DNA from 2 places in the Micromonospora sp. CA-246542 genome. Region 2 is predicted to be linked to the other one. Evidence: predicted binding sites of a transcription regulator. Region 2 holds the regulator's gene; the other holds the start of a gene.
What was found. Region 2 encodes HrcA, which represses chaperone genes, less so after heat shock. Its sites were predicted from a motif close to GGTTNGCACNCTCNNNNNGAGNGTGCNAACC; they were not measured.
Positions count from the first base shown of each region.

Region 1: a site for HrcA is predicted at 1,358-1,388, ahead of groL (chaperonin GroEL). Genes of this name have one in related genera too.

Region 1 is NZ_CP192040.1:6,549,379-6,554,342, reverse strand. Features, by position in the region: gene ACQP0N_RS30495 (hypothetical protein) at 90-1,310, shown strand; gene groL (chaperonin GroEL) at 1,583-3,205, shown strand; gene ACQP0N_RS30485 (hypothetical protein) at 3,264-3,509, opposite strand; gene ACQP0N_RS30480 (GNAT family N-acetyltransferase) at 3,586-4,521, opposite strand; gene ACQP0N_RS30475 (S8 family serine peptidase) at 4,561-4,964, opposite strand, start outside.
Region 2 is NZ_CP192040.1:5,619,026-5,623,989, reverse strand. Features, by position in the region: gene hemW (radical SAM family heme chaperone HemW) at 1-409, shown strand, start outside; gene ACQP0N_RS26010 (DUF4870 domain-containing protein) at 472-1,131, opposite strand; gene hrcA (heat-inducible transcriptional repressor HrcA) at 1,345-2,367, shown strand; gene dnaJ (molecular chaperone DnaJ) at 2,441-3,589, shown strand; gene ACQP0N_RS25995 (16S rRNA (uracil(1498)-N(3))-methyltransferase) at 3,591-4,325, shown strand; gene ACQP0N_RS25990 (SDR family NAD(P)-dependent oxidoreductase) at 4,556-4,964, opposite strand, start outside.

The DNA.
Region 1 (4,964 bases), 930 kb from region 2:
CCGCTCGATCGGCTGGCGAGTCGGGGCTGCGGCGCGGACGCCGGCCCGGGAAGATCGTGAACCGTTCCAGCCGATGCTGAGGAGGGTTCATGACCGACCAGTCGCCGCCACCCGCCACGCCCTCCGGGCCGGGTGAGCCGAGCCGGCCCGACCCGACGTCACCCGGCGACGGCTCCGGGCCGTCACCGGTGCCGGGCACGCCGCCGGTCCCGGACGCCGGCCTGCCGCACTCGGGCGTGCCGCCGCAGGGCTGGGATCCCGCCCAGGGTGCGTGGAGTCAGCCCGCCGGTCCGCCACCGGGCTGGGATCCCGCCCAGGGTGCGTGGGGTCAGCCCGAGGCGCCGCCGCCGCAGGGCTGGGTGTTTCCGCCCACCGGCGGCTACCCGCCCGGGGCCGGTCCCTATGGCGGGCAGCCGTGGTATCCGGGGGCGCCGGTCGGCTGGTACCCGCCCGGTTACGGCCTCGACCCGAACGACGCCCTGGTCACCCCGCCCGGCGCCGGTATCGGCGGCTGGTTCGACCGGTTCTGGGGCGCGCTGCGTCGGGGCTGGCGGCAGTTGGTGCCGATCATGCTGCTCACCCAGGTCCTGCCGGCGGCGGTGCTCTCGGTCATCTCGTTCGGTCTGGACCCGTCGCCCGCCTGGGAGGCGCAGGCCGAGACGGACCCGTCCGCCGGGCTGCCGGACAACTTCGCCACCAGCCTGTTGACCCTCGTCGTCGTGCTGGTCGGCGGCAGCCTGCTGATCGGCCTGGTGCAGGCGCTGGGCTGGGCCGCGGGCAGTTGGGTGATCACCCAACAGGCGGCCGGCCGGCCCGCCCGGCTCGACGCGGCGCTGCGGTACGGGCTGCGCCGGGCCGTCGGCGTGTGGGGTTGGACGCTGCTGGTCAGCCTGCTCATCGGCATCGGAGTCTGTTTCTGCGTGCTGCCGGGCATCTACCTGGCCTTCGCGTTGAGCATGGCCGGTCCGGTCTACCTGTTCGAGCGGGACAACCCGATCGGCCGGTCGTTCCGGATGTTCCACGACCGGCTCGGAATGCTGCTCGGCCGGGTGGCCCTGGTGGGCGCGGCGGTGATCATCGGAACCGTGGTGCCCGGCATCCTGGAGTCCGCCGGCACCGGCGCGTTCGGCGAGGATCCGTTCGCGTCCCCGGGCCCCGCGGTCGGGGTGGTGGTGGTCATCGCCGTCACTGCGGTGCTGGCCCTGCCGGCCCACCTCGCCCAGTTGGTCGGTCTGCTGATCACGTACGCCGAGCAACGGGCTCATGAGGGGCCCGTGAACGGGGCCACACTGGCTGCGGAACTCGACTGACCGGGCTCATCGTGCTTGCACTCGGCAGGTGAGAGTGCTAAACAAGTCATTGGCACTCGCATACCGTGAGTGCCAATGGTCGGGACGGTGGGGCCTGGTTGCGCCGGTGTGGAGACACCGGGGCAGCACATGGCCGGTCGTCGCGGGCTATCCGGCCCGGCCGAAGGACGTCGTCGTCGCCAGGTGGCGACGTCCCAAGGTGCGTACACCAGGCGGCCCATCCGGGGCACACATCTCGGGTGGCCCGTGAGTGTCCAGGAGGACAACGCCGTATGGCCAAGATGATCGCGTTCGACGAAGAGGCGCGCCGCGGCCTCGAGCGGGGCATGAACCAGCTCGCCGACGCCGTAAAGGTGACCCTCGGCCCCAAGGGCCGCAACGTCGTGCTCGAGAAGAAGTGGGGTGCCCCCACCATCACCAACGATGGTGTGAGCATCGCCAAGGAGATCGAGCTCGAGGACCCGTACGAGAAGATCGGCGCCGAGCTGGTCAAGGAGGTCGCCAAGAAGACCGACGACGTCGCCGGTGACGGCACGACGACGGCGACCGTCCTGGCCCAGGCCCTGGTTCGCGAGGGCCTGCGCAACGTGGCCGCCGGTGCCAACCCGATGGCCCTGAAGCGGGGCATCGAGGCTGCGGTCGCGAGCGTCTCGGAGGAGCTGTCCAAGCTCGCCAAGGACGTCGAGACCAAGGAGCAGATCGCCTCCACCGCCTCCATCTCCGCTGGCGACAGCACCGTCGGCGAGATCATCGCCGAGGCGATGGACAAGGTCGGCAAGGAAGGCGTCATCACCGTCGAGGAGAGCAACACCTTCGGGCTGGAGCTGGAGCTCACCGAGGGTATGCGCTTCGACAAGGGCTACATCTCGGCCTACTTCATGACCGACCCGGAGCGTATGGAGGCCGTCTTCGACGACCCGTACATCCTGATCGTCAACAGCAAGATCTCGTCGGTGAAGGACCTGCTCCCGATCCTGGAGAAGGTCATGCAGGGCGGCAAGCCGCTGCTGATCATCGCCGAGGACATCGAGGGCGAGGCCCTGGCCACCCTGGTGGTCAACAAGGTCCGTGGCACCTTCAAGTCGGTCGCCGTCAAGGCGCCGGGCTTCGGTGACCGCCGCAAGGCCATGCTGGGCGACATCGCCATCCTCACCGGTGGCCAGGTCATCAGCGAGGAGGTCGGCCTCAAGCTCGACGCCGTCAGCGTCGACATGCTGGGCCGCGCCCGCAAGGTCGTCGTCACCAAGGACGAGACCACCATCGTCGACGGTGCCGGTGACGCCGAGCAGATCCAGGGCCGGGTCAACCAGATCCGGGCCGAGATCGACAAGAGCGACTCCGACTACGACCGCGAGAAGCTGCAGGAGCGGCTGGCCAAGCTGGCCGGTGGCGTTGCGGTCATCAAGGTCGGCGCGGCCACCGAGGTCGAGCTGAAGGAGCGCAAGCACCGCATCGAGGACGCCGTTCGCAACGCGAAGGCGGCCGTCGAGGAGGGCATCGTCCCGGGTGGTGGCGTCGCGCTGGTGCAGGCCGGCAAGACCGCCTTCGACAAGCTGGACCTGGTCGGCGACGAGGCGACCGGTGCCAACATCGTCAAGGTCGCGCTGGACGCCCCGCTGCGGCAGATCGCCGTCAACGCCGGCCTCGAGGGCGGCGTCGTGGTGGAGAAGGTCCGTAACCTCGAAGCGGGTCACGGCCTCAACGCCGCCAACGGCGAGTACGTCGACCTGCTGGCCGCGGGCATCATCGACCCGGCCAAGGTGACCCGTTCGGCGCTGCAGAACGCGTCGTCGATCGCCGCGCTGTTCCTCACCACCGAGGCCGTCGTCGCGGACAAGCCGGAGAAGACCCCGGCTGCCCCGGCTGGCCCGGGTGGCGGGGACATGGACTTCTGAGTCCAGTTCCGACACACCGAACGGGGCGGGCCGCTGACGCGGTCCGCCCCGTTCGTCGTCAGGTGGGCAGTCGACGCTGGTTGCGCCGCTTCTGCGCCCGGTCGTACGGCGGCAGCGACCGGATCGGCGCGTCCACCATCTCCTGCGGTTCCTCGGACGCCGGTCGTCCGTCGGTGCTCATCTCGGCCAGCTGTTCGGCGTCCCCGTAGTCCAACCGGTCGAACGGCAGTTGGCCGGGCAGTTCGTCGGCCGGTTTCCAGGTGATCGGCGGGCCGTCCTCGGTCTGGTCGTCCTCCGTGGTCATGGCTGCCTCCTCTACCAAAACGGTAGGGGGCGTCGATGCCCGACGCGGACGAATGGATCAATGTCCCATTTGACCGCTATTGCGCCCCAAGGCGTCGCCGGTACAGGAAGAACACCCGCTCGATCCGCGCACCCGCGCTACCCGAGTAGAACGGCACCGGCCCCACCCAGCCGATCTCCGCCCGGTCCAGTCCCGCCGCACGCTGGTCCCGCAGGCAGCGTCGCAGCAGCACCCCGCCGATGCCCGAGCCCTCGGCGGCCGGGGCCGTGCCCATCGGCCCGAACCAGCTCGGCCGCGACGATCCGTAGGCGGCGAAGCCCAGCACCTCGCCGGCCCGCTCCGCCAGGTGGCAGCCGGCCCCCTCGCGGCCCACCGATCCGGCCAGCTCGCCGTCCCAGGCGCCGCCGAAGGTGGACCGGGCGAACGCGGTCAGCGCCGGCAGGTCCGCGGGCTCGGCCCGCCGTACCGTGATGCCCTGCCCGGCCAGCCGCCGCTCGGCGGCCTCCGTCGACCGCAGCGCCGGGGACTCGTCGTACGACAGGTCCGCCGTCATGTTCCAGGCGGTCCGGTCCTGCTGGTAGCCGAGCGCGAGGGCCGCGCACACCGCCGGCGTGTACCGCACGTCGATGCCGGGCCAGGCGTAGTACGGCGGGTTTCCGGCCAGCAGCACCTCGGTCACACCGTGCTGGGCGAGCGCCCGCTCGGCCCAGGCGAGCAGTGCGCGGCCGACGCCCCGGCGACGTTGCCCCGGCAGTACGGCGACCAGGTCCACGTGCCCGATGCCCGGCTCCGTCGGCGACACCGAGCAGAGCAGCACCCCGACCAGGTCGCCGGACCGGTACGCCCCCAGCCCGATCACCGTCCGGTCGACGGCGGCCCGGGGCCAGAGGACGTCCACGATCGCGTCCGCCTCGGCGGCGTCCTCCGGCAGTTCTAGCGCCTGCGCGCAGAGCCGCGCCACGGTGGGCGCGAGATCGAGGGCCAGCTCGGTGACGGTGATCTCAGCGTCCATGGGTGCCGACCCTAGATCACCCGCCGGCCTCCGCCCTGGTCACCCCCGGGCGGCGCGGACGGCGGCGTACGCGTCGACCTGGCCGGCGCCGGTGACGTTGGCCGGGGTGCCGCAGGCGTCACTGGGATTGCGCGAGCGGTACGTCGGCTCGGCCGGCGTGGCGGTGTCCCGCAGGATCTGCCGGGTCCGGGCCAGGTCGCCGATCAGCGCCGGGTTCGCCGACCACATGAGCGCGACCACTCCCGCCACCTGCGGGGTCGCCATCGACGTGCCGTCCAGCGCCGCGTACCCGCCGCCGGGCATGGCCGACACGACCCCCACCCCGGGGGCCAGCACGTCCGGCTTGCCCGCCCCGCCGCCCGGAACCGGGCCGCGCGAGGAGAACTCCGCGACGCGTCGCTGCGCGTCCACCGCGCCCACGGTCAGCACGTTCGCGTACGGCG
Region 2 (4,964 bases):
CAACTGGGCGCGCACCGACGAGGCCCGGTGCCGGCACAACCTGCTCTACTGGACCGGCGCCGACTGGTGGGGCCTCGGCCCGGGCGCGCACAGCCACGTCGGCGGGGTGCGCTGGTGGAACGTGAAGCACCCCACCACGTACGCCCAGCGGCTGGCGGCCGGCGCGTCACCCGGCCTGGCCCGCGAGGTGCTGACCACGGACGAGGCGCACATGGAGGACGTGATGCTCCGGCTGCGGCTCGCCAGCGGACTGCCGCTGCGGGTGCTCGACGGCGCCGGTCGGGCCGGTGCCGCGCGGGCCCTCGCCGACGGTCTGCTGGACGCCGAGGGGTACGCGGCCGGACGGGCGGTCCTCACCCTGCGCGGCCGGCTGCTCGCCGACGCGGTCGTGCGGGACCTGCTGCCCTGAGCCGGACGCCCGCCCGGCCGGCGGCGGTGTGCCGGACCGGCCGGGGGAGCGGCCGGCCCGGATCACTTGATGAAGTTGGCGGAGAGCGGGTAGCGGTAGAGCTGCCCCTCGTTGGCCTTGATGCCGGCGAGGATGCCGCACACGGCCCCGAGCACGACGGCCGCCACGACGCCGATGAAGCCGATGACGATGCAGGACAGCACCCAGCCGACCAGGCCGACGATCGACCAGATGAGCTGGAAGTTGAGCGCCGACACGGCGTGCGCCCGGACGGTCGGGGACTGGCTGCCCCGGGCCAGCAACGCCACCAGCGGGGCGATCCAGCCGAGCACGCCAGCGCTGATGATCATCCCGGCCGCGCCGCCGAAGTGGGCGACGAGCGCCCAGGTCTTGTCCTCGTTGTTGGCGTAACCGCCGCCGGGGCCGCCGTACGCTCCGCCGGTCGGATACCCGCCAGTCGGGCCGCCCGGCGGGGGGTAACCACCGGGCGGGGGGTAACCGCCAGGTGGGGGGTAGTCGCCCTGCGGAGGGTAGCCGCCCGACGGCGGTTGGTCACCGGTGGGCGGCGGATAGTCACCGGCTGGGGGATAGCCGCCCGGGCCGGGCGCCCCGGACAGTGGTGCGGTGGGCGGCTCGGCCGACGAGGACGAGCCGGGGAGATTCGGCTCCGGCGGGTAGTTGCCGGGGTCTCCCGCGCCGGGAGGGCGAGGTGGTTCAGTCATGGTTGTCACGGTAGGTGCCGTTGGCAACGTCGCACCAGAGCGACATCGCCCTGCCGTCCGGGCCGATCGGCCCGCGCGGGATGTCACGGGCGTTCGTTGATCATCGCGTCGGCGGGCACGCCGACGTAGACTGGCACTCGTTACAGTCGAGTGCCAGGACGGTCCGTCGGCCCGGGTGGGCCGGCGGCCGACGTGCGACAGGAGGTGCGGAGGATGGGTCTGGACGACCGGAAACTCGCCGTGCTCCGCGCCATCGTCGAGGACTACGTCTCGACCCAGGAGCCGGTCGGCAGCAAGGCGCTGGTCGAGCGGCACCAGCTCGGGGTCTCCCCGGCGACGGTCCGCAACGACATGGCCGTGCTGGAGGAGGAGGGCTACATCCGGCAGCCGCACACCAGCGCCGGCCGAGTGCCCACCGACCGTGGCTACCGGCTCTTCGTCGACCGGCTGTCCCGGGTCAAGCCGCTCAGCCCGGCCGAACGCCGGGCCATCGAGCGCTTCCTCGTCGGGGCCGTCGACCTCGACGACGTGGTCCACCGCACCGTACGGCTGCTCGCCCAGTTGACCCGCCAGGTGGCCGTGGTGCAGTACCCGAGCCTCGCCCGCTCCTCGGTGCGACACCTGGAGCTGGTGCCGATCTCCACCACCCGGCTGATGCTCGTCATGATCGCCGACACCGGCCGGGTGGAGCAGCGGCTGGTGGAGCTGCCGGGGCCGGTGCCCGCCGACGACGTCACCGACCTGCGTCGCCTGGTCAACGAGAAGCTCGCCGGCGAGCGCATGTCGGACACCCCGCCGCTGGTGCAGGCGCTGGTGGAAGAGGCGCCGGTGCAGTTACGCCCGGCCATGACCACGCTCTCCACCGTCCTGCTGGAGACGCTCGTCGAGCGGCACGAGGAACGCATCGCCCTGGCCGGCACCGCCAACCTGACCCGGGGCGGTCTGCTCGACTTCCAGGGTTCGCTGCGGCCCATCCTGGAGGCGTTGGAGGAGGAGGTCGTGCTCCTCAAGCTCATCGGCGAGACCGAGCCCAGCACGACCCGGGTGCTGATCGGCGACGAGAACGAGTTCGACAACCTGCGTGCCGCCTCGGTGGTCAGCACCGGGTACGGCCCGGGGGCCACCATCGTGGGCGGCCTGGGAGTGCTGGGGCCGACCCGGATGGACTACCCCGGCAATATCGCCATGGTGCGCGCCGTGGCACGCTACGTGGGCGAGCTGCTGGCCCAGAACTGACCAGTCAGGGCCGACGGCCGGCTGCGGCCGCCGGTCGGCGCAACGCGAGACGAACATGAGGACACGGAACGCAGTGGCCAGGGACTACTACGGCATCCTCGGTGTCAGCCGGGAAGCCTCCGATGACGAGATCAAGCGTGCCTACCGCAAGCTGGCGCGCCAGTTCCACCCGGACGTCAATCCGGACCCGGAGGCCCAGGAGAAGTTCAAGGACATCAACGCCGCGTACGAGGTCCTCTCGGACGACCGGAAGCGGCAGATCGTCGACCTGGGTGGCGACCCGCTCGCCCCCGGCGGCGGGGGCGCGGGCGGCCCGGGTGGTCCGGGGGGAGCCGGCCCGTTCGTCGGTTTCCAGGACATCATGGACGCGTTCTTCGGTGGCGCCGCGGGCGGCGCCGGCCGTGGGCCGCGTCCACGGACCCGACCGGGCGCGTACGCGATCCTGCGCCTCGAACTGGACCTGCACGAGACGGCGTTCGGCGTCGAGGCCCCGATCACCGTCGACACCGCCGTGCTCTGCACCACCTGCTCGGGCGCCGGCACCGCGGCCGGTACCCACCTGGCCACCTGTGAGGCGTGCGCCGGCCGGGGCGAGGTGCAGTCGGTGCAGCGCACCTTCCTCGGCCAGGTGGTCTCGGCCCGGCCGTGCACCGTCTGCCAGGGCTACGGCACCACCATCCCGCACCCCTGCCCGACCTGCGCCGGCGACGGCCGGGTACGCACCCGCCGGTCGCTCACCGTCAAGATCCCGGCCGGGGTCGAGGACGGCATGCGGATCCGGCTGGCCCAGCAGGGTGAGGTGGGCCCGGGCGGTGGCACCGCCGGCGACCTCTACGTCGAGATCCACGAGCGTCCGCACGACGTCTACTCCCGCAAGGGTGACGACCTGCACTGCCGCGTCACCGTGCCGATGACCGCCGCCGCGCTGGGCACCCGGCTCACCATCAAGACGCTGGACAGCGAGGAGACCGTCGACGTCAAGGCCGGCACCCAGCCGGCCAGCACGTTGCGACTGCGCGCCCGGGGCGTACCGCACCTGCGCGGCACCGGCCGGGGTGACCTCTACGTGCACCTGGACGTCCGGACGCCCACCAAGCTCGACCCCGACCAGGAGAAGATGCTGCGCGACTTCGCCAAGACCCGGGGCGAGGAGGTCGCCGAGCTGACCAAGCAGGGCGGCTTCTTCTCCCGGATGCGCGACGCGTTCAACGGGCACGCCTGAGGTGTCGGCGCCGCTGTTCCTGGTGGACGCGCTGCCCATCGGTGACGCGCTGACCCTGGACGGCCCGGAGGGGCACCACGCCGCCACCGTGCAGCGGCTGCGCGTCGGCGAGGAGTTGCTGCTCGCCGACGGTCGGGGCGGCACGGCCGCCGCCGTGGTCACCGCCGTCGGCCGGGGCAGCTTGGAGGTCGCCGTCACCTCCCGGGGGTACGCGGACGCGCCCGTACCCCGGATCGTCACCGTGCAGGGCATCGCCAAGGGCGACCGGGGCGAGCTGGCCGTGCAGGCGATGACCGAGGTCGGGGTGGACGAGATCGTGCCCTGGGCGGCGTCGCGCTCGGTGGCCCAGTGGCGCGGCGACCGGGGCGTACGCGCACGCGAGAAGTGGGTCGCCACCGCCCGCGAGGCGGCGAAACAGGCCCGTCGGCCCTGGCTGCCCGTCGTGGCCGGAGCGCCGGACGAATCCACCGCCACGGTCGCCCGCCGGATCGCCGGGGCCGCCGCCGGGTTCATCCTGCACGAGGAGGCCGAGGAGCCGTTGACCGGCGTCGACCTGCCGTCGGGCGGGGAGATCGTCCTCGTGGTCGGCCCGGAGGGCGGCATCGACCGGGCCGAGCTGACGGCCTTCCGTGAGGCCGGTGGCCGGCCGGTACGCCTCGGGCCGGAGGTGCTGCGTACCTCCACGGCCGGCGTGGCCGCGCTCAGCGTGCTCGCCACCCGCCTCGGCCGCTGGTAGTTCCACCTTCCGCCGCGGCGGGCCGCCGTGCGTGCCCGCTCGCCGTGTTCGGCCGTCGCGTTCGGTTCCCGGCAACCTCGTCGGCGTCCTTTGCTCTGCTTCAGCGGAGGCAACAGTTTCGACCCTCGAGTGTTGCCGTGATGGAAGCAGAGCAAAGGAGGCGATGAGTGGCCCGGAGGCCAGGGGCCCGAAGGCCGTGCTCGGCCGCGAGCTGCGCCGGGAGCGGGCGGTCAGCTGCGCAGGTAGGACGCGCCGTTGAGGTCGACGATCGTGCCGGAGGCCCACTCGGCCTCGGGCGAGGCCAGCCAGTGCACCGCGGCCGCGATCTCCTCCGGGCGGGCCACCCGGTCGAACGGGCTCTGCGCCCGGATCGCCGCGCCCCGCTCGCCGCGCAGGTGCTCGGTCGTCATGTCGGTCGCCACGAAACCCGGCGCCACCGTGGCGACCGTGATGCCGTACGGCGCGAGCGCCACGGCGAGGGACTGACCGAGCGCGTTCAGCCCCGCCTTGCTGGCGCCGTACGCCGGCTGCTCCGGCTCGCCCCGGAACGCGCCGCGGGAGGACACGTTGACGATCCGGCCACCCCGCTCGCGCAGGTGCTGGGCGGCGCACCAGATCACGTTCCCCGCACCGGTCAGG